DNA from 2 places in the Vibrio sp. 2433-A1 genome. Region 2 is predicted to be linked to the other one. Evidence: riboswitches for the same ligand, from Rfam matches in the RefSeq annotation. Region 2 holds a riboswitch; the other holds the start of a gene.
The links. A riboswitch is a leader RNA that binds a small molecule or an ion and turns the genes downstream of it on or off. The one in region 2 is predicted to bind cyclic di-GMP.
Positions count from the first base shown of each region.

Region 1 (8,635 bases), on a different contig from region 2:
CTCTTACTTTTTCGGCTTCTGTGGTTAGCATTGACTCGCTCCTTGTGAGTTATTGTCCAGGTCTGCTTCATAGCTCAGGGTGAGCGAGACGGAATCGGCAAAACGCAAAGCATGAGGCTTATCAATTCTCACTTGAGCGTATCTTACCCAAGAGTGATCGATACAAATACCGAGTACGTCGCTGGTTAACTTTTCTAAAAGCAGAAATCGTCCAGATTCGACGTGTTGAATAATTTTTTTGCAGATATTTTTGTAGTTAAGTGCGTTATCCACATCATCAGAAAGACAAAGGTTGTTAGCGGGGTAATGAATTTCCGCATTTATTACGATGTCTTGTTGCTTGGTTTTTTCTTCTTCGTTGAAGCCTATGTAGGTTCTTAGTCTGAGATTTGTAATAGTAATAATGGCATTGTGATTCATAACAATTTCCAATCCTTGAAGGTAAGATAAGTTACGTGCCTGTGAGAAGAAAAGATCAATCAAGCTCCGGCGATTGCGAGGTCGGATGTTCTTTTCAAAGCCACTGCTAGTGCTGAACTTAAGACATTAGTTCGGTTTTCTGACTCGTCTTATCGAAGTTATTCCAGATTTGTTGAAACGAGATATTTAGCGTTGGGTGAAGCTCATGCGCGGCGAGATCGACTAATGGTCGAAGCACAAAGGCGTACTCGGTGATTTCCCCCCGGGGCAGTTCTACTCCATCGATAATGCCTACTTGATTACCATAAAGAAGGATATCGATATCCATGGTGCGTGAGGCATATTCTTTAGCCTTACGTTGGCGATCATTCTCCAATTCGATTTGATGTAGAACCTTGGCCAGTTCGGCGACTGGGAGCTCACATTCAAATCCAACGACTAAGTTTAAGAAGTTGTCTCCTTCGAAACCCACAGGCTCGCAATCGTAGATATTAGAAACTTGCAGAGGTGAAAAGCGATTACTCAATGCTTTGAGAGATTCTGAGATATGATGTTCGCGATTGATGTTACTGCCGATGCTTACATAGACTGTGGCCATATTATTTGCTTCCTTTTTTAGTAGCCTATACGTCCAATTCGTCAAGAAGATCAGTTATATATCCTTTTAATGCTAGGAAGATAAATGAGTCAGCCTGACGGTCTGACTCTTTTGAATGAAGGCCAAATAATATTGTGGGAGAGAGCGGCAAACTCTGGCAGATTACTTGGGCTGATGTCCCGTCTTCTTCGCGAGTTCTTGCATCGCCTCGGCGAACGTTGTTGTTCCGCCTTTCGGTTTAACTTGTACTACTTTATAGCCCATTTTTTCTAGCGTTTGGCGCTCTGCCAACACTTCATTGTCGTCGTGCTGGCTCCCCAGAGCAGGTTGATGAATGTAACACCCCTCTAGTTGACCATCTTCGACCAGTTGGTGATGTTTCAGTGCATTGATATCGAAATTCATACTACGTCTTTTATATATGGAGATTTTCTATGGCAAGTTACATACGCTTTAGCGGCTTAACAACCGTGTCTAAACCTTCAATTTTTAGCGCGAGGCAAAGTTTTAGTAAGTCACCTAGTTCCCCTTCCGGGAAGCCTTTTTTATCAAACCACAGTAAATACTCTTCAGGGAGGTCAATGAGTACTCGTCCTGCGTACTTACCAAAAGGCATCTGCATTCTTGCCAGTTTTATTAGGTTCTCTTTTTCTAGCATGGGTTCACTCTACAATCTTTCTGAGCCATTTAGAATAGCAGCTAATCTTTCACGACAATTATAATTTAAGAAGGCTGGACGCAATGAGCGTATTCTACGATCACTTGATTACCTTCTATATAAGCATTTTGGATTTCACCATCAACCGTCATACGGCTTTGTAGGTAGACGACTTTTGGTGCGCCACTGTTATGGCTTTCTTTTAGAGAAGGAACAACATTATGCGGCTCCAACTGAAGTAAACGACAAAAATTGGTCACAAACTGCATTGTTAGTTCAGCCTCGCCTCTCAAAACTTGAGAAAACGCCAACTGATTCATGCCCAACTTTTTGGCGAATTCCATTTGAGTCAGGCGCATTTTCGACTTTTGCGACATCCAAGTTTGATAGAGAGCCTCTCTATCCTTTTCAGTAAATTCCATGATAGATCCTTGTGTAAATCGATGAGCTGAATTGTCGAGCTTTTAAGGCTCGTCGTTGTCAAATCTGAGTCAGCCAAAGTCAGCAAGCTGTAGATAAGCAATGCACTCAGTTGCAAACAAGGCCAGATTAATAAACACACAAAAGCATTCATCAGAAAAATCACCAATGCAATTAAGCATCGATATTCAATACGTTACACAGGTATTCACTTCCATTTTTGCAAGATAATTTTGCAAAAAAATACAATTTCGAGAATGTCATTCCACATTCGAATTATTCACATCGATTTTATGTAAGCCTTTGACTACATTTCGCCAGCCTATACATCTTGGCACTTTGGGCAAACTATTCGAAAGGATAGGACGCAAAGCTTCCGGTCTGTCGGTACATCTCGTACCTATGATAGCGGGGTTGCCACTTAGTCTCAGACTAGGTGTACAGATATGCCTTAGTGTCATCTTTTTTGTCAGATAACCAATAAAGGACAAATGATGAACAAACTTCCAAACAGATCTCTTATCGCTTTAGCACTATTGAGTGTGAGTGGTGCAAGCTTCGGTCACGGCTACGTTTCAGCTTACGAAAACGGCGTAGCAGAAGGTCGTGTCGCTTTATGTAAGTTCCCAGCCAACGATACCAATGAGAAAAACACCAACTGTGGTGCAATTCAATATGAACCACAAAGTGTCGAAGGCCCAGATGGCTTCCCTGCGGCAGGCCCACGCGATGGTAAAATTGCCAGCGCAGAATCAGCTTTAGCTGCGGCTTTAGATGAGCAAACAGCCGATCGCTGGGTTAAACGCCCTATTCAGTCAGGTAGTCAGTACTTTGAATGGACGTTTACTGCTAACCACGTGACTAAAGACTGGAAATACTACATCACTAAAGCTGACTGGAATCCTAACCAACCACTGGCTCGTGACTCGTTTGACCTAAACCCTTTCTGTACAGTTACCGGCGGTATGGTTCAACCACCAAAGCGAGTTAACCACCTATGTAATGTTCCTGAACGCGAGGGTTACCAAGTTATTCTAGCGGTATGGGATGTGGGTGACACTGCAGCTTCTTTCTACAACGTGATTGATGTGAAATTCGACGGTGATGGCCCTGTGCTGCCAGAGTGGAACCAAGGCGGTCAAATCTACCCTAGCCAAAACCTCAATATTGGTGACACGGTATACACACGTGTCTTCGACCACAATGGTGAGAATGTATCGTACAGCACTGAGCTGATCATCGACTCAGCAGATTTAGGAATCGCTAATAACTGGTCACACGCCCTCGCAGCTAAGATCAATCAAGAGCAAACTATGCTGCAAGCTGGTCAGTTAAACGCTGAAGGTTCGTTTACACCAATCTACGGCACAAACCCAATTTACCTAAAGCAAGGTTCTGGCCTGAAGAGCGTTGAGATTGGCTACAAGATCGACTCAACCGCACCAGAATATGACTTAGAGGTTTACGGCTTAGAGTCTGAATACATCATTGGTGATACCGCGACACAGCTTGATTTAACACTTGAAGCGACGGGTGATATTAAAACTGAAATGACGGTCTACAACCACCACCGCGAGCCGCTTTCTTCGCACTCTGCAGAGCTAAGCGATGGTCAAGTAGAAGCGGCAACCATGACGCTATCTAAGTCAGAGCCAGGCCACCATATGTTGGTTGTCGTAGTTAAAGATGGGCAAGGCAATGTAATTGAGCAAAATACACTCGACTTCCACCTTGTTGAAGAACAAACTCCACCACCATCGGGTGAGCATGATTTTGTCTTCCCTGAAGGTCTAGATACGTACACTGCAGGCACTAAAGTGCTTGCATCAGACGGAGCTATCTACCAGTGTAAAGAGTTCCCTTACTCAGGTTACTGTATTCAGTGGTCTCCGAGTACGACTCAATTTGAGCCAGGGGTTGGCTCTCACTGGACCAACGCTTGGAACAAAGTAAAATAATCCTTGTTTATGAAGCGATATCAGCGGATGCCAATGCATCCGCTGTTTTGTTTTCCTGATTAAAACCAACTCGAAACTAAACGCTTCAACCAGTCTATTAGCTTTTTAAAGATGCCGCCTTCTTCGACATCTTGCTGCGCAACTAAGGTAGCAGTTGTTACTTCGTTACCTTCAACGCTGTAAATCACTTTACCGATCGGGTCACCTTTACGAATCGGCGCTGTCAGTTCGCCCGCAAACTCCACTTCTGCAATCAGCTTATTCGCATCACCTTTAGGAAGAGTGATCAGTACTGTTTCATTCACACCTACTGCAACGTTATCTACTTCACCCATCCACACTCTGGCTTCTGTTAGTGTGTCTGTCGGTTTAGTTGGTGCGACAGTATCAAAGAATCGGAAACCATAGCTTAGCAGCTGCTTACTTTCTGATTCACGACTCTTTGCGCTACTTGAGCCCATTACCACCGAAATCAGTCGCATGCCTCCGCTGGTTGCAGAGGTTGCTAAGCTGTAACCTGCGCCACTGGTGTAGCCGGTTTTCATACCATCTACATTTAAGCTGCGGTCACGCAACAATCCATTACGGTTGTACTGAGTAATACCATTGTAGGTATACGCTGTCTCGCTATATAACGGATAAATATCAGGTAAATCTCGAATAATCGCCTGACTTAACAGGGCGATATCATGTGGTGTTGAATACAAGCCATCACTGTCTAAGCCGTGCGGGTTCGTATAAGAGGTGTTCACAAGCCCTAGTTTTTGCGACCAGCTATTCATCAAACTAACGAAAGCATCTTCACTGCCTGCGACATGCTCAGCAATCGCGACACTGGCATCATTACCTGATTGCACAATCAAACCACGATAAAGATCCATCAGTTGAACATCCGTGCCCACTTCAATAAACATTTTTGAAGAGTCAGGGAAGTTTTTCGCCCACGCATTACGGCTAATACGAACTTGATCATCGAGGGCAATGTTGCCTCTGTTTACCTCTTGCCCTGCAACATAAGCGGTCATCAATTTGGTTAAGCTAGCAGGATTAAGCTTTTTATCTGAATTCTTTTGTACCAGTACTTCGCCAGTATGGTAATCCATCAAAATATACCCTTTCGCCCCCAGCGCAGGTGGATCAGGAATAATCGTTGGCGCTGCAATCGCACCAAAAGAGAGAGAAATTGTCGAAAGAAGCGCTGTTGCTGTTAGAAAACGCGTAGTCATGATATGCGACGTCTCACTGTGAGTAGTTATAGTCCACTTCAGTATAAACAAGACGGCGTGAGTTTCAGCGGCTCTGAAACCAATCGTTACCATTCCATAAGAATTATCGACATTCTTATGCTCAGATCCCAAATTCAGGCACAAAAAAACCAGCGAATTAACCGCTGGTTTTCATAAATTTACTATCGTTACGCTGCTTTAAGAAGCGCATCTTTCTTTGCCATCAGTTTTTCTCGGTAAGCAAACCATACGTAAGTTGCCACAATTGAGAAGAACAAGTAAGAGAGTGAAAATATAAATGGAGAGCTGATTAAATCTTGTGACAATCCCCATGTTACACCAGCAACGGTCACCGCGATTTTAGCGAAGAAACCGCACAGCAGTAAAACCAGTGCCAATTGCGGGAAACGAGTGCTTCTGAAAGCTAACCAGTAACAACTACCGACTGCAAGAGTCGAAATATACAGCCCAAGCAAGAATGAATGAAGGTGATCAGCTGATGCAACACCTGCGGAAATCGACACCATAAAAATTAGAAATAGCTTCATACAACGCCTCGTACTTCAAAGTAAGGAAAAGCTTCCTTTCATTTTTGCAAACTCATTTTGCACTTATTTTCTCCTTTTTGGTGCCAATTACAAGTGTTAATTTGGTCTAATTATTAACCAAAATATCCCCGCAACTTAAATGTAAATATATCGTTAAGAACTTAATTTGTTTAACATCTTTCCATCAGGGGTTTACAACAAAAACACCAATATTCACGGCTTCTTCCGTTACAATTAGGTAACAATAGTTACATCTGAAAATAAGTTTAAATTTGTGATAATTGTCGCCTAATGTGTGCAGTTTTATATGTTCTGTCGCCCCGCAAATAGAGTTTCCATAACTGCGATGACAAGTAAAAATTACATCAATCAATTAGTGTGAGCTCTACCACTATTCACCCTATTATTGCTCGAATCACACCCTGCGGTTTGATACCTTTGCGCCACAATTTTTTACGTACTACATACCATGCCTTCAGAGTACCGAATTCGTAAGATCGTTGAGATTGGCGACACCCTACACCGATGTGGCTGTGCACCTTACAAGCTTGAAAAATATACGCAATTTTATGCTCGAAAGCATGGTGTTGATCTGATGATTCAGGCAACACCAACTACCGTCAATTATCAATTTCCTGACGATAACAACGCCGTTGTGATGAAGCGCCATCAGCCAGCGTCGATTAATCTCAGTCTGCTGGCCAATACTATTATTCGCATCAACCAACCCAGCTCTGAGCCAGTGCCTGAGCCAGCTGGTTACCCAAAGTGGGTCATCGCGCTTGCGAACATGGGCATCCCCCCGGCTTATCTCATGCTGGTTGGCTCAACCATGGATGCGATCTTCATATCGATATTCCTTGGCTTTATCGTGTGGTGTACGCAGCAAGTATGCCGCGCTCGTCGCTCTATCGCCGCTGAGTTCATCGCAGCTCTACTCACAGGTATTCTGGTTGCTTTCTTCGCTAGCACCAGCGCCGAGATCCCTGTCTGGGCATTGTGTATTGCCGCCATTGTTTTGTTTGTGCCAGGGCTGTCTATAGCCAACTCATTGGAGTGTTTAGCTTTTAATGATCTGGTTTCAGGTACCAGCTTGCTTGGGCAAAGTGCCTTATCACTGATTAAGCTATTTGTCGGGATCGTGATGGGTTTAAATATCGGTGAGTCGATATGGGGGCAAGCAGAACCGTTCAGTTACACCAACGAAGTACCTATTTGGCTGCATATCTCTGGACTATTTTTGATCTCGATTTCATTGGGGATTATCTTCAATGCTAGACCGAAAGATATACTACTGGGTCTACCCGTTGCGATTCTGGGTATGTGGGGACCTTTCTATTTAGGATTTGAAAGTGGTTGGGTTGTCGGCACTTGGGTAACCACTGTGCTTATCACTCTGTATGGTACGTGGGTCGCGAAGAAGATGGATCTAACCGGTTCTATCTATATTGTTCAGGGAATCATTATTCTGGTACCTGGGAGTCGCGTGCTCGTCAGTGCGAGCCAATCGGTATTCGAGCAATCGATTCTTCCTATCCCGAGTATTGGCCTCTCTGCCCTCTTTATGTTTTCGGCCATCGTTGCAGGACAAATTACCGCGTACTCTATTTATTCGCCGAAGATCGAACGCTAGTTAAGGACCCGATAATGAAAGAGCCCTATTCAAACATCGCTATTTAAGCGGCTTTTGAATAGGGCTCTTTGCCTCTATGTTTTAGGTTGCGTTGATAGCTTCCTTTGCCTTTTTTCGATTTCTCTACTCTTACCTTAAACAGCTTACTTGTTACTACCGCTTTGAGCGCGTTATCGTTTATTTGACCTCGACCAAATTCGGTTTGGGTCACCGGTTTATCGTCACTGAACTCAGCAGGACGTTTCTTCTTTGCCATATGGCCTCCATTGTCTATTTGATGCCAGTTTCATCTTTCATACGCTTTAACGTTTCCCTTAAATCGTCTTATCACAAACCAGCTTGGCAAATGTTACACTACTTATAGATAAATCATCAAAATTTTCGAAACTATACCTAGCGCAAATTTCTAATGAAAACCCATGATTCAAGGGCCAAAAGCCCCCTATTGTTATTGACTTAGTTGCACGTGTCTTTAGACTAATCGTCAGCTTGAAAACGGTACTTGTTTACTTTCGCCGTTCCGTTAGATGTATTGATGTCTGTCGTAACGTCGTGCGCAATAGCAATCTCCTTTTCCACGCTATCGATGCCGTATGGCTTTTACATGATCTATCAAGGATATACACTATGTCTAACACTGTAACTGGTACAGTAAAATGGTTTAACGAAACTAAAGGTTTCGGCTTCATTCAACAAGAAAACGGCCCAGACGTTTTTGCTCACTTCTCTGCTATCACTGGTGACGGTTTCCGTACTCTAGTTGAAGGTCAAAAAGTTGAGTTCGTTGTAACTACTGGCCAAAAAGGCCCTCAAGCTGAGAACATCAAAGTACTTTAATTTTTAAGTACTAAAGTTTTACAATAGCCAGCATTACGCTGGCTATTTTTTTATATATAAGAAGTTTTATGGCTCTCAAACCTACAATTTATAAGTTCCGTATTTCGCTTTCTGATACCAATCGCGACCTGTACGACTCTACCCAACTGACTGTTGCACAACACCCGTCTGAGTCAGTTCCTCGTATGATGGCTCGTGTTTTAGCTTTCTGCGTTAAATGGCAACCAGAGTTGGCGTTGACGAAAGGACTATCCACCACTGAAGAGCCTGATCTATGGGTAAAATCTTTGGATGACCAGATTCAACTTTGGGTTGATATTGGCGAACCGTCACTGGA
Region 1 covers NZ_JBRESC010000006.1:43,354-51,988, reverse strand. Annotated here, with positions in the region: gene folE (GTP cyclohydrolase I FolE) at 1-31, opposite strand, end outside; gene folX (dihydroneopterin triphosphate 2'-epimerase) at 25-420, opposite strand; gene folK (2-amino-4-hydroxy-6-hydroxymethyldihydropteridine diphosphokinase) at 539-1,018, opposite strand; gene ACU01J_RS07915 (hypothetical protein) at 1,181-1,423, opposite strand; gene ACU01J_RS07910 (DUF3820 family protein) at 1,461-1,676, opposite strand; gene ACU01J_RS07905 (helix-turn-helix domain-containing protein) at 1,742-2,098, opposite strand; cyclic di-GMP riboswitch class I at 2,429-2,518, shown strand; gene gbpA (N-acetylglucosamine-binding protein GbpA) at 2,591-4,054, shown strand; gene ACU01J_RS07895 (serine hydrolase) at 4,114-5,280, opposite strand; gene ACU01J_RS07890 (NADH:ubiquinone oxidoreductase) at 5,469-5,828, opposite strand; gene ACU01J_RS07885 (threonine/serine exporter family protein) at 6,298-7,461, shown strand; gene ACU01J_RS07880 (alternative ribosome-rescue factor A) at 7,505-7,717, opposite strand; gene ACU01J_RS07875 (cold-shock protein) at 8,089-8,298, shown strand; gene ACU01J_RS07870 (YaeQ family protein) at 8,367-8,635, shown strand, end outside.
Region 1: another riboswitch for cyclic di-GMP. It lies ahead of gbpA (N-acetylglucosamine-binding protein GbpA); the one in region 2 lies ahead of ACU01J_RS07365 (TfoX/Sxy family DNA transformation protein).

Region 2 (8,635 bases):
CACCTTCTTCTATCATTTCTTCGGCTTGTTCTTCTTCGCTTGCTGACTGCTCTAGTAAGCTGCCTTGGCTTGGTTCTTTGGTGTGCACTACCGCTTCACCATCACGGATCAGACGTAGCTGAGCTTCACGCATATCATCGCCAACGCGCACGTCAGCACCAAAGCGGAATACAGATTCACTGATGCTGAATTTACCAGTTTCACCAATATTGATGATCATACCTAGACGGCGTAGACGACGTAGCGAAGTACGCACTTTTTCAAATAGTTTTTCTTTATCTAAGTCAGAGCCTGTCGCACGGTTTGTTACTAGCTTCATCAGCTTGCTTTCATCGGCCAGCGCGAGTAACTCTTCGTACAGCTCTTGGTTAGTGAAGATACCTTCGTGAGCCAAACGCTCTGGGCTTAGGTAAAGGAAACACAGCACCTTACCCACTAGCATGTCGAGCTCTGACAATACGCTGCGGCCAATCAAAGAAGTCGAACGTGGACGCAGGTAGAAGAAACCTTCCGGTGCTTTCACTAACTCAGTGTTGTAGCGTTGATAAAACGATGACAGCTCGATTTCGAAATCTGACAGCAGTGCATGGTTATCAAGGTCTTCGCTTGAAATATGACGCCCAGCACGCAGCATGCTATCTAGCGCTGGGAACAGAGGGTTGGAAATTGCTTTTGCCAGCTTATCTGACATGTATTCATTAATATCGGTCGATGACATTTGCTTGTACCTTTGCACCAAAATCGTTAATCGCTTGCCAATCTGGCTGGATCGCTTGATAGTCGGACTCTGAATAGCCCAGACGCACAGCTTGGTCGATAACAATTCGTGCTAAATCAAAATGATGAGTTTGTGGGTGCTGCGCGAGATAATCACGTAACACTATGCCCAAATCAATTGGTGTGCCTTGTTCTTTATGAACTTTAAGCATGCCACCAACACGCTCTGACAACTCATCGTTGACCTGTTGAAACTCTTCGTATTCCACTTCTAATGGCACTTGGCCGGTCACTTCGTCATCACGGAGAACCAAAGCTTCATCACGAAGGTCTGAGAGACGCTCAGCATCTGCATAAGTCAAATACCAAGGCATATCGAAATAATCTTTCACTGATTGACGTAAACGCGAACTGAATGCTCGGTTCTTATCCATATCAATCGCAGTTCGAATAAACTTGTGTACGTGGCGGTCATAGCCGATCCAAAGGTCAATCGCTTGCTGACCCCAGCTGGTTATGCGGTCCAGTTTCATCTGCAGCCCAAACAAGGTTTCTGCAATGAACTCAAGCTCATCATCACCATACACCAGCTCTTGAATATCTAAGATCTGGGTTTGAAGTTCATCACCAGCCGCTTGCAATGTATCTTGCAGCTCTTTCAGAGTGTTGGACGTTTCAGATAGCAGCGATTCACAGTTGTTGATCGCATCACGCCAATCTTTGTTCAGCAGCTCAGCGATCTGAATCTTCACAGATTGCTGCTGCTCATCCATCACACGCTGGTTAAAATCGATCTGATCAAAGATCTCGCCCACAGAATACTTAAGTACGCCGTAGACGTTTTTGCGCCAGTGACCCGGTGTACCACCTTGACGAGCCGATTCAATCGCTTTCGCCATCTCATCAGCCACCATAGAGAGCTGAATGGATAGTTTTAGCTTAGAGAACTCTCGGTGACGCACGTAGTAATCGGTAATACCAATCGCTAGCGGTGATAGGCGGTAGATACTTGCACCGTCTGTCACTTCGCTGGTAAAGCGGCTCATTAGGCGCTGCTTGACCATCTCATTAATCGCGTTGTTGGCACGAAATGCAGATGCATCCCCCGTCTCTTCGAATAATCGAGTTACGATAGTGAACGCATCGTGGAGTTCGCCCTCTCCTAGTTCTTCATCAAACCTTTCGTTACTGAGAACGGCAATAGCAATCAAAAATGCTAGCCGTTCGGTCGTGAGGTTCAATGAGAAGTCATTCTGCTTAACCCAGCCAACCAATTCATCGATAGGTTGCTCAGCAGCATTTAGAGTCATCTCACTCATTGTTAGTCCTGCTTATCTTTCTTTTGTGCCCATACATGTATGTATCGGCCTAACGAGAGGTATGGCTCTTGTCTACAAAGTTGTTTCTCTAGTGCTAGCACATCTTCATATTCGTAGTCGCCCATGTACTCCATATTACCTATGTAGTCACTGAAACAACGAATACCAGATTTACCACAAATCGTGAAACCAGCGTCTTCTATCCATTGATAGACCTCTTCTGGTTTTAAGCCCTTTTGTGGCTGCAGCTTAAATCGTTTTCGGTGTGGCATACCATCGAGTACATGAGGAATATTGCCACACACTACGTTCTTATATACCAATCCATGATGGTTGTAGAACATAATTGATGCCACCCCACCCGGCTTCACCTGTTCAAGTACATTTCCCAATGCGGGCTTCGGGTCTGCTAACCACTCCATCACTGCGTGGAAAAGCACCACATCAACGTGCTTATCGAGATGTTTCTCAATAGATTGAACAGGAGAATGAATGAAGCGATACTGCTCAAGCAGCCCGTTATTTGCAATATCCTGCTCTGCTAACTGCAGCATTTCAGAAGATAGATCACATAACGCTACATGATGTCCGAGCTTAGCAAGCTTTTGAGACATTTGTGCCAATCCGCCACCTGCATCAAGCACATTAAGTTGTTTATTTGCCCCATCAACAGTATGAAGTATCTGTTGAAGATCTTCCCAAACAATGACTTGGCGTATCTCGCCTTTGTCTGAGCCGTAAATATTTTTTGCAAATTTGTGGGCAATATCGTCGAAATTGCGGTCTTCAGTCACAGCAGCATGAGTTATTATGTCTAATCGTGCTGCTATTCTGTCACAAGAAAGGCAGGAATAAAGAGGCTTTCTCTTAAAATATAATCAATTGATGTTTTTTCGGACTATTTAAGTATGTTTGAGCTGAAAAAAGTTGTGTCTTCTTTACTAATGCCCCTACCAGCGATGTTAATCATTGGTATGTTGGGCCTTATGTTAATCATGTTCACGCGTAAACAGAAGACCGGATGCTTTGTTGTTTTATTCTCATTTATTGGCATTTTCTTAATTGCCTTCCAACCGGTTTCTTCTCGCTTATTGATGCCATTAGAGCGCCAGTACTCTGCATTTTTCCCGGTCGATGAATCTATAGCCTACGTTATGGTGTTAGGAAGTGGTCACGTTGTCGATGACAAGATCCCTCCGACCTCAGAATTAAGTCGTACTGGTTTGATGCGTTTAGCTGAAGGTATACGCATAATGCGCATCTATCCTGGTTCTAAACTGATCTTATCTGGTTATTCTGGCGGCTCAGAAGTGAGTAATGCACGTATGATGGCCAAGGTGGCGTTAGCACTCGGCGTTTCAAAATCTGACATTATCTTGCTTGAAACAGCAAAAGATACTTGGGAAGAAGCAAGACAAGCTGCCGCTTTCGTCACAACGAAAAAGCTGGTTGTTGTTACTTCTGCTAGCCATATGCAACGCGCACTGAACGAGTTTCACTCAGCCGGCATGGATCCTTACCCTGCGCCGACTAACTACTTAGCTCACGATAACATTACCCAAGCATGGGAAAAGTACACGCCAAAAGGCAAATACCTTGAGCAGACAGAACTCTACTGGCATGAAACGCTGGGCCGCATATGGCAATCATTGCGCGACTGGGCATCAGATTTTGAAGAACAAAGTCTCAGCGCAGGCGAAAGCGCGCTTTAACAGATAAAAAAATACCGAGGCATGCCTCGGTATTTTTATGTTTGAGTCTGATTAGTCACCAGCGAACATGTAGCCTTCACCGTGCACTGTGACAAAGATTTGTGGGTTCTTTGGGTCGAACTCCATCTTGGCACGCATACGACGAATAAGCACATCAATCGTACGATCGTTTGGCGCATCAACACGGTGGCTAATCATGTTTAGAATACGCTCACGGCTTAATACTTGGTTCGGGTAGGACGACAGTGCAACAAGCAACTCGTATTCTGCTTTGGTTAACTTAACTGGCTCACCGTTACGGCTCAAAGCGCGACGTTGAACGTCAAACGTCCAATCACCGAAGCGAACCATATTTTCGTTCGCCTTGCCTCCCTCGACGTTTCCTGTAGAGTTACGCGCAGCAGAAATTCGCCACAGCAAATTTTTAACTCGAACCAGTAGCTCGCGCAATTCAAAAGGTTTAGTGACATAATCGTCCGCGCCCATTTCGAGGCCAACAATTTTATCTATGCTATCCGTGCGTCCTGTTACCAGGATAATTCCAATGTCGGACTGACTGCGAAGTTCTCGAGTTAACATTAAACCATCTTCACCAGGTAGGTTAATGTCCAACATCACCAAATCAATCGCATTACTTTGTAGCATGTTGCGCATTTGCTCGCCACTTTCCGCTTCACTGACGTTGTAACCTTCATTTTGAAAGTAACCCACCAGCTTACTGCGAGTAACTGCGTCATCTTCTACAACTAGTACGTGATAACTCATCTACACCACTTAATTTACATTGGGATTTGCTCTTTCTATTATTCTATTCATATATAGTAACATTTCTAGTACTTATCACTTTAAAAGCTAGAAAGGTGATTTTTTATTGATTCAAGACAAAACCTTTCCGTGCATTAATATCTTCGAATATTTGCTTTTATCTTGTCATATAAGTGGTTACCGCTGTTCATTTTTATTGGTTACAATAGCGATAATTATTTGGGGAGTAACACCTAATGCAAGAAATCAAAGCATTCAATGAAAAACGCGCTGAAATCTACTGGTGGCTGTCGAGCCTTTTCGCTAAAGAGCTAACTGAAGAGAACATAACACAATATCATTCGCCAGAGATCCGTTCGTTCCTTACCGGCTTGGGTGAGAACGAACAACTCAAGCCGTCAATCAACCGTATTACTGATGCTCTAAACCGTCTTATGGACCGTGAAGACGCACAACTTGAGCTAGCGGCTGATTTTTGTGACCTTTTCTTAAAGTCAGATAAAGACTCTGCCTTACCATACGCGTCAATGTATATCGGTAAGTCTGGTCTATTAAATGATACACCAGCCAAAGAGATGGAAGAGTTGATGGCTGAGCATAGTGTTGAGGTAGACAAAAACCTGAATGAACCTGCAGATCACATTGCGATTGAACTCGATTTCTTAGGTAACTTGATCATCCGCTCAAATGACGCAGAAGACGAAGCTAAGATTGAAGAAGCTTTTGCTGTTCAGGAACAGTTCATTCGTCAACACCTGCTAAGCTGGACGCCACAGTTCTCAGAAAAGTGTCAGAAGTTTGATGAGTTCGGTTTCTACTCGGCAATCAGCGCATTCGCTACTGCCTTCCTTGCTTTAGATCGCAGCTATCTGTTAGGCGAATAAAGACAACATTGTGACCTCCGGCAGGTTGCTTTCGTGTTTTTTTGTTTGCTCTTAAGAGTTTTGCGGTCTAAAATTGTGACCGCAAACGATAAAAACAAACGAATCAAATACAAACCGCTAAATAGAGCGGTTTTTGTGTTTCTGATACTTTCTGCTTAGGTATTCTAAACTGAATATAATTCCGCGGCAGTCATCGACAGGACAGAACCTTATGGCCACTATAAAAGACGTTGCTCGCCTAGCTGGTGTATCAACGACAACTGTGTCACATGTAATCAATAAAACGCGCTTTGTTGCTGAAGCTACGCAAGAAAAAGTAATGGAAGCAGTAACAGAACTAAACTACGCACCAAGTGCGGTTGCACGTAGCCTAAAGTGTAATACCACGCGCACGATTGGTATGCTGGTGACTCAGTCCACAAACCTTTTCTTCTCTGAGGTCATTGATGGTGTAGAGAGTTACTGTTACCGCCAAGGCTATACGCTGATCTTATGTAATACGGGCGGTATTTATGAGAAGCAACGCGACTACATTCGCATGCTAGCTGAAAAGCGCGTAGACGGTATTTTGGTCATGTGTTCAGACTTAACTGAAGAACTGAGCGAAATGCTAGATCGCCACAAAGACATCCCGAAAGTGGTTATGGATTGGGGGCCAGAGAGCTCTCAAGCCGATAAGATCATCGATAACTCGGAAGAAGGTGGCTATTTAGCAACTAAATACCTAATTGACCGTGGTCATACCGATATTGCCTGCCTAAGCGGACACTTTGAGAAAGCAGCGTGTCAGGAACGTATTCGTGGCTTTAAACGTGCGATGAACGAAGCAAACCTTCCAGTCAAAGAAGATTGGATTTTAGAAGGTAACTTCGAGTGTGATACTGCAGTTCTAGCTGCAGACCAGATCGCAGCAATGGACAATAAGCCAAGCGCAATCTTCTGTTTCAATGACACTATGGCTCTAGGGCTAATGAGTCGCCTACAGCAGAAAGGCATTCGCATTCCAGAAGATATGTCGGTAATTGGTTACGACAATATCGAGCTTGCGGAGTACTTCTCACCACCATTGACCACGGTTCACCAGCCAAAACGCCGTGTAGGTAAAAACGCATTCGAGATTCTACTAGAGCGCATTAAAGACAAAGAGCACGAAAAGCGTATCTTTGAAATGCACCCAGAGATCGTTGAGCGAAATACCGTACAAAATATTAAGAAATAACTTATTTGACATACACTTAGCTGGGTTGCTTTCATTGGCTAAGTGTATGAACCAAACCTATTTACTGAACCAAGATCACACTTATCCCATTCAAATGTGATGCCCAGCCCAAAATCCATTTATCCTTATTGTTGTTCGATTATGCCACGAACAGGGCAAACCATTTCGAAAGGATGGGACGCAAAGCCTCCGGCCTTCAACAAGTTAATTGTTTGGTAGCGGGGTTGCCGATGGTAAATATGCACACATGTCATATTGTAATTGCTAGCAATCGTATGACACTAGACTGACAACAAGCCTGCATAATTTTGCTACTCTCTCGGACCTGAATTGGTGGCGTATACATATACACCGAGAATACACAGCATGGATAAACCAATACTAAAAGACTCAATGCGACTATTTGAGCCGTTAGGCTTAATCAAGTCCCGCTCAATGTTTGGTGGCTTCGGTATTTTTGCCGACGACACTATGTTTGCATTAGTCGTCAATGATAAGTTGCACGTTAGGGCAGACGACGTACTTGCAAAGCAATTTAAATCTCTTAGCTTAGAACCTTACGTTTACAAAAAGCGCGGCTTTCCTGTCGTCACCAAATACTTTGCTCTAAGCGATGATTGGTTTAAGAATAAGGATAATACGCTTGAGATTGCCCAAGCTGCGCTAACTGCAGCGAACAGCGAAAAGAAACAGCAAGCGAAAGCTAAACCGAATCGCCTTAAAGATCTGCCGAACTTAAGGCTGGCTACGGAACGTATGCTGAAGAAAGCCGGTATTGATAGCGTTGAGAATCTCGAAGAAACAGGTGCAGTAAACGCATTTAAAGCGATTCAGTCTTCGCATTCTGCTGAAGTTAACGTCGAATTGCTTTGGGCGCTAGAAGGCGCAATTAACGGCACACATTGGTCAGTGATCCCTCATAGGCGACGTGAAGAGTTACTCAACCAATTAAATCATTAATCGGCAACACATTTTCCTTTCCCTTTTTAAAAAGTCAGCCGTTGTGCTGATTTTTTTTGTTTGTTGAAATTTACTGCTTGCTTTCCCTGTCTAGTCTATTAACACTTTGTATTAATCGGCCATGATTCTTGATGGAGCAGCACATGAATAAAAAAATCATACTTGGCGTTATCTTTGTATCACTTATCATTCTGTTAGGTGTGAACTTTGGCCAGTATCTCACGCTAGAAAACGCAAAAGCACAGCAAGCTGAACTTGCGGCCTTTATCTCAGAGAACTTTGTTGTTGCGGTAGTTACCTATTTCTTAGCCTATGTTGCGATTACCGCATTCTCTATACCAGGAGCGGCTGTCGTCACTTTATTAGGTGGTGCTCTTTTCGGTTTTTCAACCGGGTTACTTATCGTTTCATTTGCTAGTGCGATTGGTGCCACGCTAGCCTTTTTAAGCAGTCGATTTTTACTACGTGATTGGGTGCAGGGTAAGTTTGGCGAAAAGCTCTCTGCTATCAATAACGGTGTTAAAAAAGATGGCGCTTTCTACCTGTTTTCACTGCGCCTAATCCCAGTGTTCCCATTTTTCTTAATCAACTTGTTAATGGGGCTTACCCCAATTTCAACCGCTAGATACTACGTGGTGAGTCAAGTTGGTATGCTACCGGGTACTGCGGTATACATCAACGCAGGCACTCAGCTTGCGCAAATTGACTCGCTCTCTGGTATTGCCTCACCGACTGTTTTAGCGTCGTTTGCTCTGCTCGGCTTATTCCCAGTTGTCGCTAAGTGGATCATGGCTAAAGTAAGAACTGAGCCATCTGCATCTAATGGGAATGTTTGATGAAAGTATTTTCAGCCACCACACCTACCGAAGCTCACATCGTCTGTGAGCTTCTCAAGTATCAATACATTGATTGTGAAGTCCGTGGTGAAGGTATCTTTGGCTTACAAGGGGAAATCCCGTTTGGAGAAAGCAGCGAACCGTACATTTGGCTGTTTGATCAACGAGACAGTGAAAAAGCATCTGAGATCATTAAAGAGTTTCAGTCAGAACAAGGCAAGCA
Region 2 covers NZ_JBRESC010000005.1:182,858-191,492, forward strand. Annotated here, with positions in the region: gene mukE (chromosome partition protein MukE) at 1-718, opposite strand, end outside; gene mukF (chromosome partition protein MukF) at 699-2,036, opposite strand; gene cmoM (tRNA uridine 5-oxyacetic acid(34) methyltransferase CmoM) at 2,039-2,830, opposite strand; gene elyC (envelope biogenesis factor ElyC) at 2,945-3,748, shown strand; gene torR (two-component system response regulator TorR) at 3,800-4,513, opposite strand; gene torD (molecular chaperone TorD) at 4,750-5,397, shown strand; gene purR (HTH-type transcriptional repressor PurR) at 5,609-6,616, shown strand; cyclic di-GMP riboswitch class I at 6,761-6,848, shown strand; gene ACU01J_RS07365 (TfoX/Sxy family DNA transformation protein) at 6,983-7,576, shown strand; gene ACU01J_RS07370 (TVP38/TMEM64 family protein) at 7,720-8,412, shown strand; gene ACU01J_RS07375 (putative signal transducing protein) at 8,412-8,635, shown strand, end outside.